Regions from separate parts of the Thalassotalea sp. SU-HH00458 genome, predicted to be linked through region 2. Evidence: predicted binding sites of a transcription regulator. Region 2 holds the regulator's gene; the other holds the start of a gene.
What was found. Region 2 encodes FNR, which switches genes on or off when oxygen is low (the NO sensors DNR and NnrR bind a similar motif). Its sites were predicted from a motif close to TTGATCTAGATCAA; they were not measured.
Positions count from the first base shown of each region.

Region 1: the regulator FNR is predicted to act here: its motif matches at 2,439-2,452, upstream of ccmA (cytochrome c biogenesis heme-transporting ATPase CcmA).

Region 1 is NZ_BAABWW010000001.1:569,405-574,205, forward strand. It holds gene ABXH06_RS02505 (DsbE family thiol:disulfide interchange protein) at 1-212, opposite strand, end outside; gene ABXH06_RS02510 (heme lyase CcmF/NrfE family subunit) at 213-2,213, opposite strand; gene ccmA (cytochrome c biogenesis heme-transporting ATPase CcmA) at 2,533-3,174, shown strand; gene ccmB (heme exporter protein CcmB) at 3,258-3,911, shown strand; gene ABXH06_RS02525 (heme ABC transporter permease) at 3,911-4,657, shown strand; gene ccmD (heme exporter protein CcmD) at 4,657-4,801, shown strand, end outside.
Region 2 is NZ_BAABWW010000013.1:27,440-32,240, reverse strand. It holds gene ABXH06_RS16735 (PEP-CTERM sorting domain-containing protein) at 274-1,074, shown strand; gene uspE (universal stress protein UspE) at 1,420-2,349, opposite strand; gene fnr (fumarate/nitrate reduction transcriptional regulator Fnr) at 2,540-3,259, opposite strand; gene ABXH06_RS16720 (sulfite exporter TauE/SafE family protein) at 3,304-3,969, opposite strand; gene ABXH06_RS16715 (M14 family metallopeptidase) at 4,043-4,801, opposite strand, start outside.

The DNA.
Region 1 (4,801 bases), on a different contig from region 2:
CCCCAAACATTTAATAGCTTTATGTCTCCAACTAAATCCTTCTCGGTGAGCATTACCTTTGGTTTTAACAATTGCGTGAGAACAAACTCAGGCATTTTTTGTCCAACCAAAGCCGAAGGCAGTGCTTGCGGATTTAAAGCTAAGCCACGATACAAGATGATCCCGAGTGAAATAAATAAAATTAAAGGTATAAAACGGATTATTTTATTCATCTATGAAACTCCTTCGGTCGCAGTGTTTGCTGAGGAAGCTGATACATTAAGCTTAGACTCTGATTTGGCTGTTTTTCGTCGACGGTAACGTTTATCTAACATCGCAAATAAGCCACCAAGTCCCATAAAGATGGCACCTAACCAAATCCACCTAACGAAAGGTTTATAATGAACACGTATCGCCCAAGCGCCATCTTCAAGTGGATCACCGAGTGCAACATAGACATCTCTAAATAAGCCAGGATCAATTCCTGCTTCTGTCATCCCCATAGTTTGTACTAAGTAAGTGCGACGCTCAGGTTTTAACAAAGCAACAAAATCCCCCGCTTGATGGATTTCAATTTGTCCTTGATCAGCACTGTAATTAGGTCCTTTTACCGGCTTAATCCCCTTAAAGGTAACGTCGTAACCTGAGACATTAATGGAGTCGTTAACAAACATTTTAACACTAAGTTCTTTTTCATAACTTGAAACCATAGTGACTCCGACAATCGTAATAGCAATGCCCATATGAGCAATAGTCATTCCCCATTGACTTAAGGTGACTTTACTAAATGCGTATTGACCTTGTTTAGATTTTGCCTGATTTCTTAAATCTTTAACGACAACAAGCGAAACCCAAAGGGCAAGCATAATACCAAAGCTAGCTAATAAATTAAGTTCGCCGTCATATAGAAATGGGAAAATGAAACCTATCACAATACTGATTATTGATGGTTTAGCAATTTGTTTGCGTAGCTCGCCTTTTTTCGCTTTTTTCCAACGGATCAGTGGACCAATTCCCATTATGATAAATAACAAACTCATAATAGGTACAAATACCGCATTAAAATAAGGAGGGCCTACCGAAATTTTTCCTAAAGCAAAGGCATCAACAATTAAAGGGTAAATGGTGCCTAATAACACAGTGACACAAGCAACCACTAAAATAATATTACAGAGCAATAATGCTGTTTCTCTTGAATACAGTGAAAAGCGACTAAAGCTAGCGACATTCGAGGCCCTAAAGGCAAACAAAGTGAAAGAACCACCAACGGCAATTGCCAGTAGTAATAAGATGAACGCACCTCGTGTCGGATCAGAAGCAAATGAATGTACTGAAGTTATAACTCCCGAGCGCACTAAAAATGTCCCTAATAAACTTAAACTAAAAGCAAAAATGGCTAATAATACGGTCCAGTTTCTAAACGTGCCTCGCTTTTCTGTTACTGCTAATGAATGAATTAATGCGGTACCAACTAACCAAGGCATAAAAGATGCATTTTCTACCGGATCCCAAAACCACCAACCGCCCCAGCCTAATTCGTAATATGCCCACCAGCTACCTAAAGCAATACCGAGTGTTAAAAATATCCAAGCGGCAATGACCCAAGGTCTAGCCCAGCGAGCCCAAGCAGCATCTAACTTCCCTACCATTAAGGCGGCAATCGCAAAAGCAAAGCTGACGGCAAATCCTACATAACCAAAATACAACATGGGTGGGTGAATAATTAATCCAACATCTTGTAATAAAGGGTTTAAATCCCGCCCTTCTGCTGGCACCACTGGCCATAATCGATCAAATGGATTTGAGGTTAGTAAGGTGAATAACATAAACCCAACGGCTACCATTCCTAATACGGCTAATACTCTTGCAATAAAAGCTTCGTCCATTCCTTTACTATATTTAGCAACCGCCATTGTCCAAGCCGTTAACGCGAAAACCCACAATAACAAAGAGCCTTCATGTCCCCCCCACACCGCACTTATTTTAAAATAATAAGGCAACAATGAATTAGAGTGGCTGGCAATATACTTGACAGAAAAATCGTCGATAACAAACGAGTAAGCTAAAATAATTAAACTAATCGAGGTGAAAGCAAACATGCCAAATGTTAAAGGTTTAGCGTAACTGGTCAATTTAGCTTGGCCAGTATAAACGCCAATAAGCGGAAAAACGCTCAAACAAATTGCAAATGCCAAACCTATGATTAAGGCAAAGTGGCCTAGCTCAGGAATCATATAAATCTCCGAATGTTATCGGTACTGATCACGTATGAAGGTGATCGTCAGTATCAAAATACGTCTTGAGGGATTTATTCTCAAGTCGATAAAAATTTGCAGCAATGTTAGCACTGTTTATAGGTAAACTTCATCAAAGAGTGACATCTTATTACAAAATTACTACTTGAAACGCTCAAAGTGGTATCAGTGCAGTAATGGTATGATAAATTCATTATCTATAGTAGGATCTAGATCAAGCCATTTAAATTATTTTTCTCTAAAATGATTCAAATTAAAGTTAACATAACGCCATTAGATCAGATCATTATTTAAATAAATGCCAACACACTCACCTTCATTACTTAACGCTCATCAATTAACGTGCATACGCGAAGAACGTATTCTATTTGAACACCTTAATTTAACCATAAATGCTGGTGATATTATTCAAGTTGAAGGACCGAATGGCGCAGGAAAAACAAGCTTGCTCAGAATTCTCGCCGGACTTTCTCAACCTTATGAAGGTCAAGTATTTTTCAATGATATGGCAATTGGTGATGAACGTGAAATTTACAATCAAAACTTACTTTATATTGGACATTTAGCCGGAATTAAAGGCGAAATGACTGCACAAGAAAACCTTGAATTTTCTTTGAGTTTAAGTGGTTTAGATCTATTAACGGCCGAAAAAACATTAGATCAAGTTGATTTACTTGGTTTTGAAGATGCACTTGCAGCTCACTTAAGCGCAGGCCAACATCGACGAATCGCTTTAGCAAAATTATGGCAAAGTAAAGCGCCTGTTTGGATATTAGATGAGCCGTTTACTGCAATTGATAAAAATGGTGTAAAAAAACTCGAAGAATTAATGGTTAATCACGCCCAAAATGGCGGTTGTGTTATTTTAACGACGCATCAAGACTTATCGATTGACCAAAATTTATATAAAAAAGTCACGTTAGAATATCGTTTCTTTTAAATGAAATACCGAAGAAAAAAATGAATAAACGCAATGACATCGCCATCGAAATAAAAGCCGCTATTTCCTATAAAGAGGTTTTTATGCTGATTTTTAAACGTGATTTAACTATTGCTTTTCGTCATAAAGACGACATTTTGAACCCGTTACTCTTTTTTATTATCGTTATTACTTTATTTCCTTTAGGAATAGGACCAGAATCGAATACATTAGCTAAGATAGCCCCCGGTATTATTTGGGTGGCAGCATTATTATCTACTCTATTATCACTGGATCGATTGTTTAAATCAGACTTTCTTGATGGCTCATTAGAACAAATGCTACTCAGTCCCCATCCTTTATTTATCATTGTGCTAGGCAAAGTTATTGCCCACTGGTGTTTAACAGGCTTACCGATTATTTTTATTGCTCCTTTGCTCGGTTTATTGCTGCATTTAGACGAAAACAGTTATTCAGCTTTAATGTTAACCTTATTGTTAGGAACACCGATTCTTAGTTTTTTAGGTGCTATTGGTGTTGCGCTTACTGTAGGCATTAAAAAAGGCGGCGTTTTACTGAGTTTATTAGTACTCCCTCTTTATATTCCAGTATTAATATTTGCGACCAGTGCTATTGATACTGCGGCAATGAGCTTACCCTATAGCGGACAGCTTGCTATAATTGGCGCACTATTAATAGGTTCTATAACATTATCCCCTTTTGCGGTTAGCGCCGCACTAAAAGTGAGTACCAACTAATGTGGAAATGGCTTCATCCTTATGCTAACCCAGAAGTGTCTTATCACTTCGCCGGACGATTAATTCCGTGGTTTTCTAAATTAACGTTTATTTTGCTTTTTATCGGTTTGAGTTGGGCACTTTTATTTGTCCCTGCGGATTATCAGCAAGGTAACAGTTTTCGCATCTTTTATTTACATGTACCTGCAGCCATTCTTTCCATGAGTATTTATGTCGCAATGGCAATAGCAGCATTATCAAGCCTTGTTTGGCAAATTAAATTAGCCGATGCTTCTGCGGCGGCCATGGCCCCAGTTGGTGCTGTATTTACCGCCATTGCGCTAATCACTGGCGCTGCTTGGGGCCGTCCTACTTGGGGCACATGGTGGATCTGGGATGCCCGCTTAACATCAGAGCTTATTTTATTATTTTTATATTTAGGTGTCATAGCCCTGCACAATGCTTTTGAAGATAAAACACTCTCAGGCAAAGCTGCGGGAATTTTAGCGCTGGTTGGGGTAGTCAACATCCCTATTATTAAATATTCAGTAGAATGGTGGAATACCTTACATCAAGGTTCAACGGTTTCGAAATTAGGCGCACCTTCTATGTCTTCAAGTATGTATTGGCCATTTTTGGTATGCTTTATTGGTTTTATCTGCTTTGTAACCTGGATTATATGTCTTCGTTTTCGAAATGAGATTTTAGCTCGAAACGCGATGCGAGCTTGGGTACGTGATCTTGTCAGTAAAACGGAGGGTAAATAATGCAGTTTTCGAGTTTCGCTGATTTTATAGCTATGGGCGGCCATGGTTTTTATGTGTGGTTATCTTATGGGATAAGCATTACGTTATTAATATTATTAGTATTTTTAAGCATCAAAAAGAATAAAGATATCATTAACCAGATAC
Region 2 (4,801 bases):
ACAAATTCTTTTTCATTTTGACAGTCATAACATGATTATTAACGTGTATAAAACAGCCATTAACGCTAAAAATCATTTCTGAAAATTGAATGGACGTGCTGTCGGGAAATTTTACATAAGTAAAAGCATAATAATTCCACCTTCTGTAACTTTATGATTCTTAGTGAATTACTGGGATGGCATCTTTTATGCTTTCTAATATTTTTAACGTACTTTTAGCCATACATAAATACCTTTCATTTTTGATGAGAAGGGATTAAAAGGAAAACTCAAATGAAATACAAATTTCTGAAAGGCTTAGTTACTAGCTTTGCATTGGCCATTAGTTGTACATCAAATGCAGCATTAATCTATGGTTCAGATCCCATAAGTGCAGGTACACCATTAACCGTGTTTGATACTAATACAGGCACAACTACCGTTTTAGGTTCGAGTCTTTGGAATTTAGGCTTAGCCTTTGATAATAGTAACTCACTTTTTGGGATAAATGGTACTTCTGTCTATTCAGTTGACATTAATAATGGCTCAACCTCACTTATCGGCAGTGGACTTTGGCAAGGGAGTTCAGAGTCAGCAACCTTTGATTTAAATAACAACTTGTTAAGCGCTACCAGTACTGGTTTATATAGTATCAATACCTCTAATGCGGCGACAACTTATTTAGGAGCATTTGTAGGGCATAGCTCATACGATGGAATATCAGTTGCAACAACCAATGTAGAAACTATTTTAGGAACCTTTCTTGCAGGTTCTATCTTTGCTGTTGACTCTGGTCAATTGTATGTTATTGATCCTAATACACTAGTTTCTACTTTTTTAATGTCTGCACCAGCAAGTGAAACGATCGCTTTTGATGCCAATGGGAATTTATATGCTAATGACTATACTAATGGTTATTATCTTTTAGATCTCGTCAATCAAAATCATACATTTCTAGGGGGAAGTGGACATTTTGGCTCTGCTGTATATGGCGCATACTCTCCTCAAACAGACGTTCCTGAACCTTCAACACTAGCTATTTTTGCTTTGGGCTTAATAGGGTTGGCTTTCCGTAAATTTAACCAAAAAGGTTAAATATTTACGTGGTAATGTAAAACACTGATCAATTAGATCAGTGTTTTTATTTTTAAAGACAAACAACACCATATCTAACGTTGATGTTGAGCCGTTTTGGGCTGTTATTTTAAATTGTCTCCATCAGAATCAATCAACATTAGTCTGTTAAAGTTCTTTCATCACTTTTGTTAATTAATTTTCTTGATAAATATAAAAATAAAAATAAATATTTTTACTGAAAAAATAAGCCGCTTTGCTATTTCAGCAAAACGGCCCTAGTAGATAAAACAAGCAATGTGTTACCTTGTTTGCGTATTAAACTTATTATTTAATACATTGATAAAATGGTCTTTAACATAAGCGTTAATTTGCAAGTGGTGAAACATATCCATCCGGTTTTAAGGCTAAAACATCACAGTTTAAATTATCAATTAAATGTTCAGCAGTATTCCCGATCAGGGCAGCGGATAATCCTGTTCGGCCAATAGTACCTAAGATCACTAATTCTGCATCTAATTCGTCTGCCAGCCTGACAATGATATCTTCTGGTAAACCTTCTTCCACATGGGTGTGCTCTTTACTGATTGCAAACTGTTGAGCATGCTCATCCATCGCTTCTATATGATGACTTAACATGGATTCGTTGTATTCGTTTGCATTAAATTCAGGGATCTCAATTGCGATATTAACGGGAGTGCCAGGGAAAGAGTTGACCAAATGAACATTTGCCTTGATCAATTTTGATAGATTGATCGCTTCTTCTGTGATTTTTACATTTAAAGATTGATGCTCTGCTTCAGCACTGCCTACATTGAGTGCCGCGACAATATTGCCATTCATTGGCCATAAATGATCTTTCACTAATAAAACAGGACAGGGACATTTTCTTAATATATGCCAATCAGTTGGCGTGAATATGACTGATTTTAATTTATCGTGCTGATGTGTTCCTTTAATGACTATGTCATAGCCATTATTTAATACTTCTTCAATAATGGGTTCAAAAGGTCTATTGTGCCAAATTACTTTAGTATCTATTGCAATATTATCGTGCGGTAAAACGTTAATTAACTCATTCAACCATTGAATACGATCATTAATTAATGAGTTGCGCATAGCTTCACGCTCATCGTTTGACAGCATGGTAGTCATCTCATAAGAAAAATCATATATCGAAAGGAAAGCTGTGATGGTGGCCTGAGTTTGTTTGGCTAATTCAATTGCTCTTTTTAAGGCTTTTTGATCTTCAGTGGTTGGATCTATGATTGCTAATATTTGATGATACTTTTCCATATTCGCTCCAGAATAACTCATGTTAATGATTTACTATCAGTATAGTTATATTCTTATATAACACATAGTTGAAGATTGTTTTAAATCAATAAATTGGTCGTTTTGAAGGAAAAGTTAAGCAAGCAAATACTTTGCAGATGTTTGAGATATATTTACGCAAGGCAAAAGTATGTGGGAGAGTGATGTGCTGCTATAGCGCAGCACAATCTTCAAGCTTATCGCTGTCTAAAATTGTAATAAGCTTGCCATCAACTTTAATTAAGTCATTTTTATTGAATCGATTTAATAACCGACTAATTGTTTCAACCGTTAAGCCGATATAATTGCCAATATCACTGCGAGTCATCGTCAACCTGAACTCAGTGGCTGATAATCCCCTAGCGTGATAACGGGCGCTTAAGGCACATAAAAATGTAGCAAGACGCTGCTCAGCATTCTTACGGTTCAATAAAGTTAACATTTCTTGATCATTTTTAATTTCAGAGCTCATCATACGAAGGATTTGCTTTTTAAGCTTTGGCATATGATTAGATAAATTATCTAAGGTATTATAGGGGATTTCACAAACCATTGAAGTTTCTAATGCTTTTGCAAAACTCGGATGTTCAGACTCTGCTATGGCATCAAACCCTAATAAATCTCCTGCTAAATGGAAGCCGGTAATTTGTTCTTCACCACTTTCGTTTACCGTAAACGTTTTGAAAGTGCCAGAGCGTATAGCGTATAAGGACTGCATAGTTTGACCATCTTGAAAAAGCTGCTCACCTTTATGGATAGGGCGTTTCCGGTCAATGATTTCATCAAGGGTTTCTAACTCTTTTTCATCAAGAGAATACGGTAGACAAAGTTCACTGATGCTACAATTTTGGCAATGAATATGTTGTTGTGATGCGCTTTGATTCTTGTACATATTTTCCTTAACATCTAAGTTAATTATCCACTTCGAGTATGGTATTAGAACATTTGTGTATATGCAAATTTTAGCGTCAAGATACCATAACTTATTAGTAATAACGCCATAGTTTTTCTAAAATAATTATTTTGCATTAATAGCTTTATAAAAGTAAAACCAAATGAAACCGTCAATAACGCAGGTAAAGTACCAAGCCCAAAAAACATCATGATCAAACCTCCTTTTATTGCGTTGCCGCTGGCTAAAGACCAGGTTAATGTTGAATAAACTAAACCACATGGTAACCAACCCCATAAGGTACCTAAAAGGAAAGATTTCTTTACACTCTTTATCGGAATTATCTTTTTACTTAAAGGCGATAAGTGTTGCCAAAGGTGTTTACCAATTACTTCAACTTTTGATATCCATAATAACCATTGACCAATGTATAATCCGAGCAAGATTAAAAAAATACCGGCAATAATTTTTAAAGTGACAATAGGAAATCCTAAGTGTTTAATTGCGAGTGAGCCGGTTAAACCTGCGATAGCACCTATCAAAGAATAAGAAAATATTCGCCCTACGTTATAGCTTAATATAAAGGGGGTTTTGTTTATTTGTTGCGGTAGTGCAGACGTAAGCATGGTGGTAATGCCTCCACACATCGCAATACAATGTCCACCACCTAATAAACCGATGACGAAGGCTGATAGAAAATCTAATTCCATACAAAGACAATATCTTTTACTGACAATCTTGGCAGGAGGTTAACATTATTCATCACAGGTAAAAAACAATTTATCACTTTTCAAAGGTTCCTAAAGAATGTTTAACGACATAAAATAAACAATCATTTTTGGCGATAAACTCGTTTGTTGTAGCTTTAAATATTCTCAAATGAGTTGCACAGACTAATTGATTGTCTCGTAAAGTGAAAAATTCGTCGATAACGTTTTCTTGATCTTCATTTAATAATTGTAAATTTTTTAACCCTTTTGAATCTAACCAACCTAGCATTTGACCTTGATGAGCGCCACCATAATTAAATTGCTCAATATTATCTAATAACGTCACACCAGATTCACCTTCATAGTGATGGCTATAGGTTAGTTCTACATTGTTTTTTAACGTTAACCGTAAAGGTTTACAGATTATCTCAACGGATTTTTTTTGTGGGAAATTAACGTTAGGCGGACATTCAGCGATGTTTTGTATTCCTTCAAAAGCGACTTCATGCGCTTGTTCGTCATTACTGCCTCCACACTCAATTGTTATGGTTGGACAACTAAAAGCTTGTTCAGTTAATGCGCCTATTTGTAAGCCTGATAAAATTACCGCATCGCAAAAAAATGAAGTTAACGCGATTTCTTTCATTGATAATATCGGCGATACAGCAAATGCAGGACTTGAACCCGAACAGTTATGTAAGTCAACGACGAATTCAGGGGTTACTTCTCTAATGGCTTCTTCAATGAGTCGAGCTCGAGCATAGTAACCATCATTTCGTGAAATACCAAAACAGCGATTTAGATCATTTCCATGCGCTAAAAAACGATGACT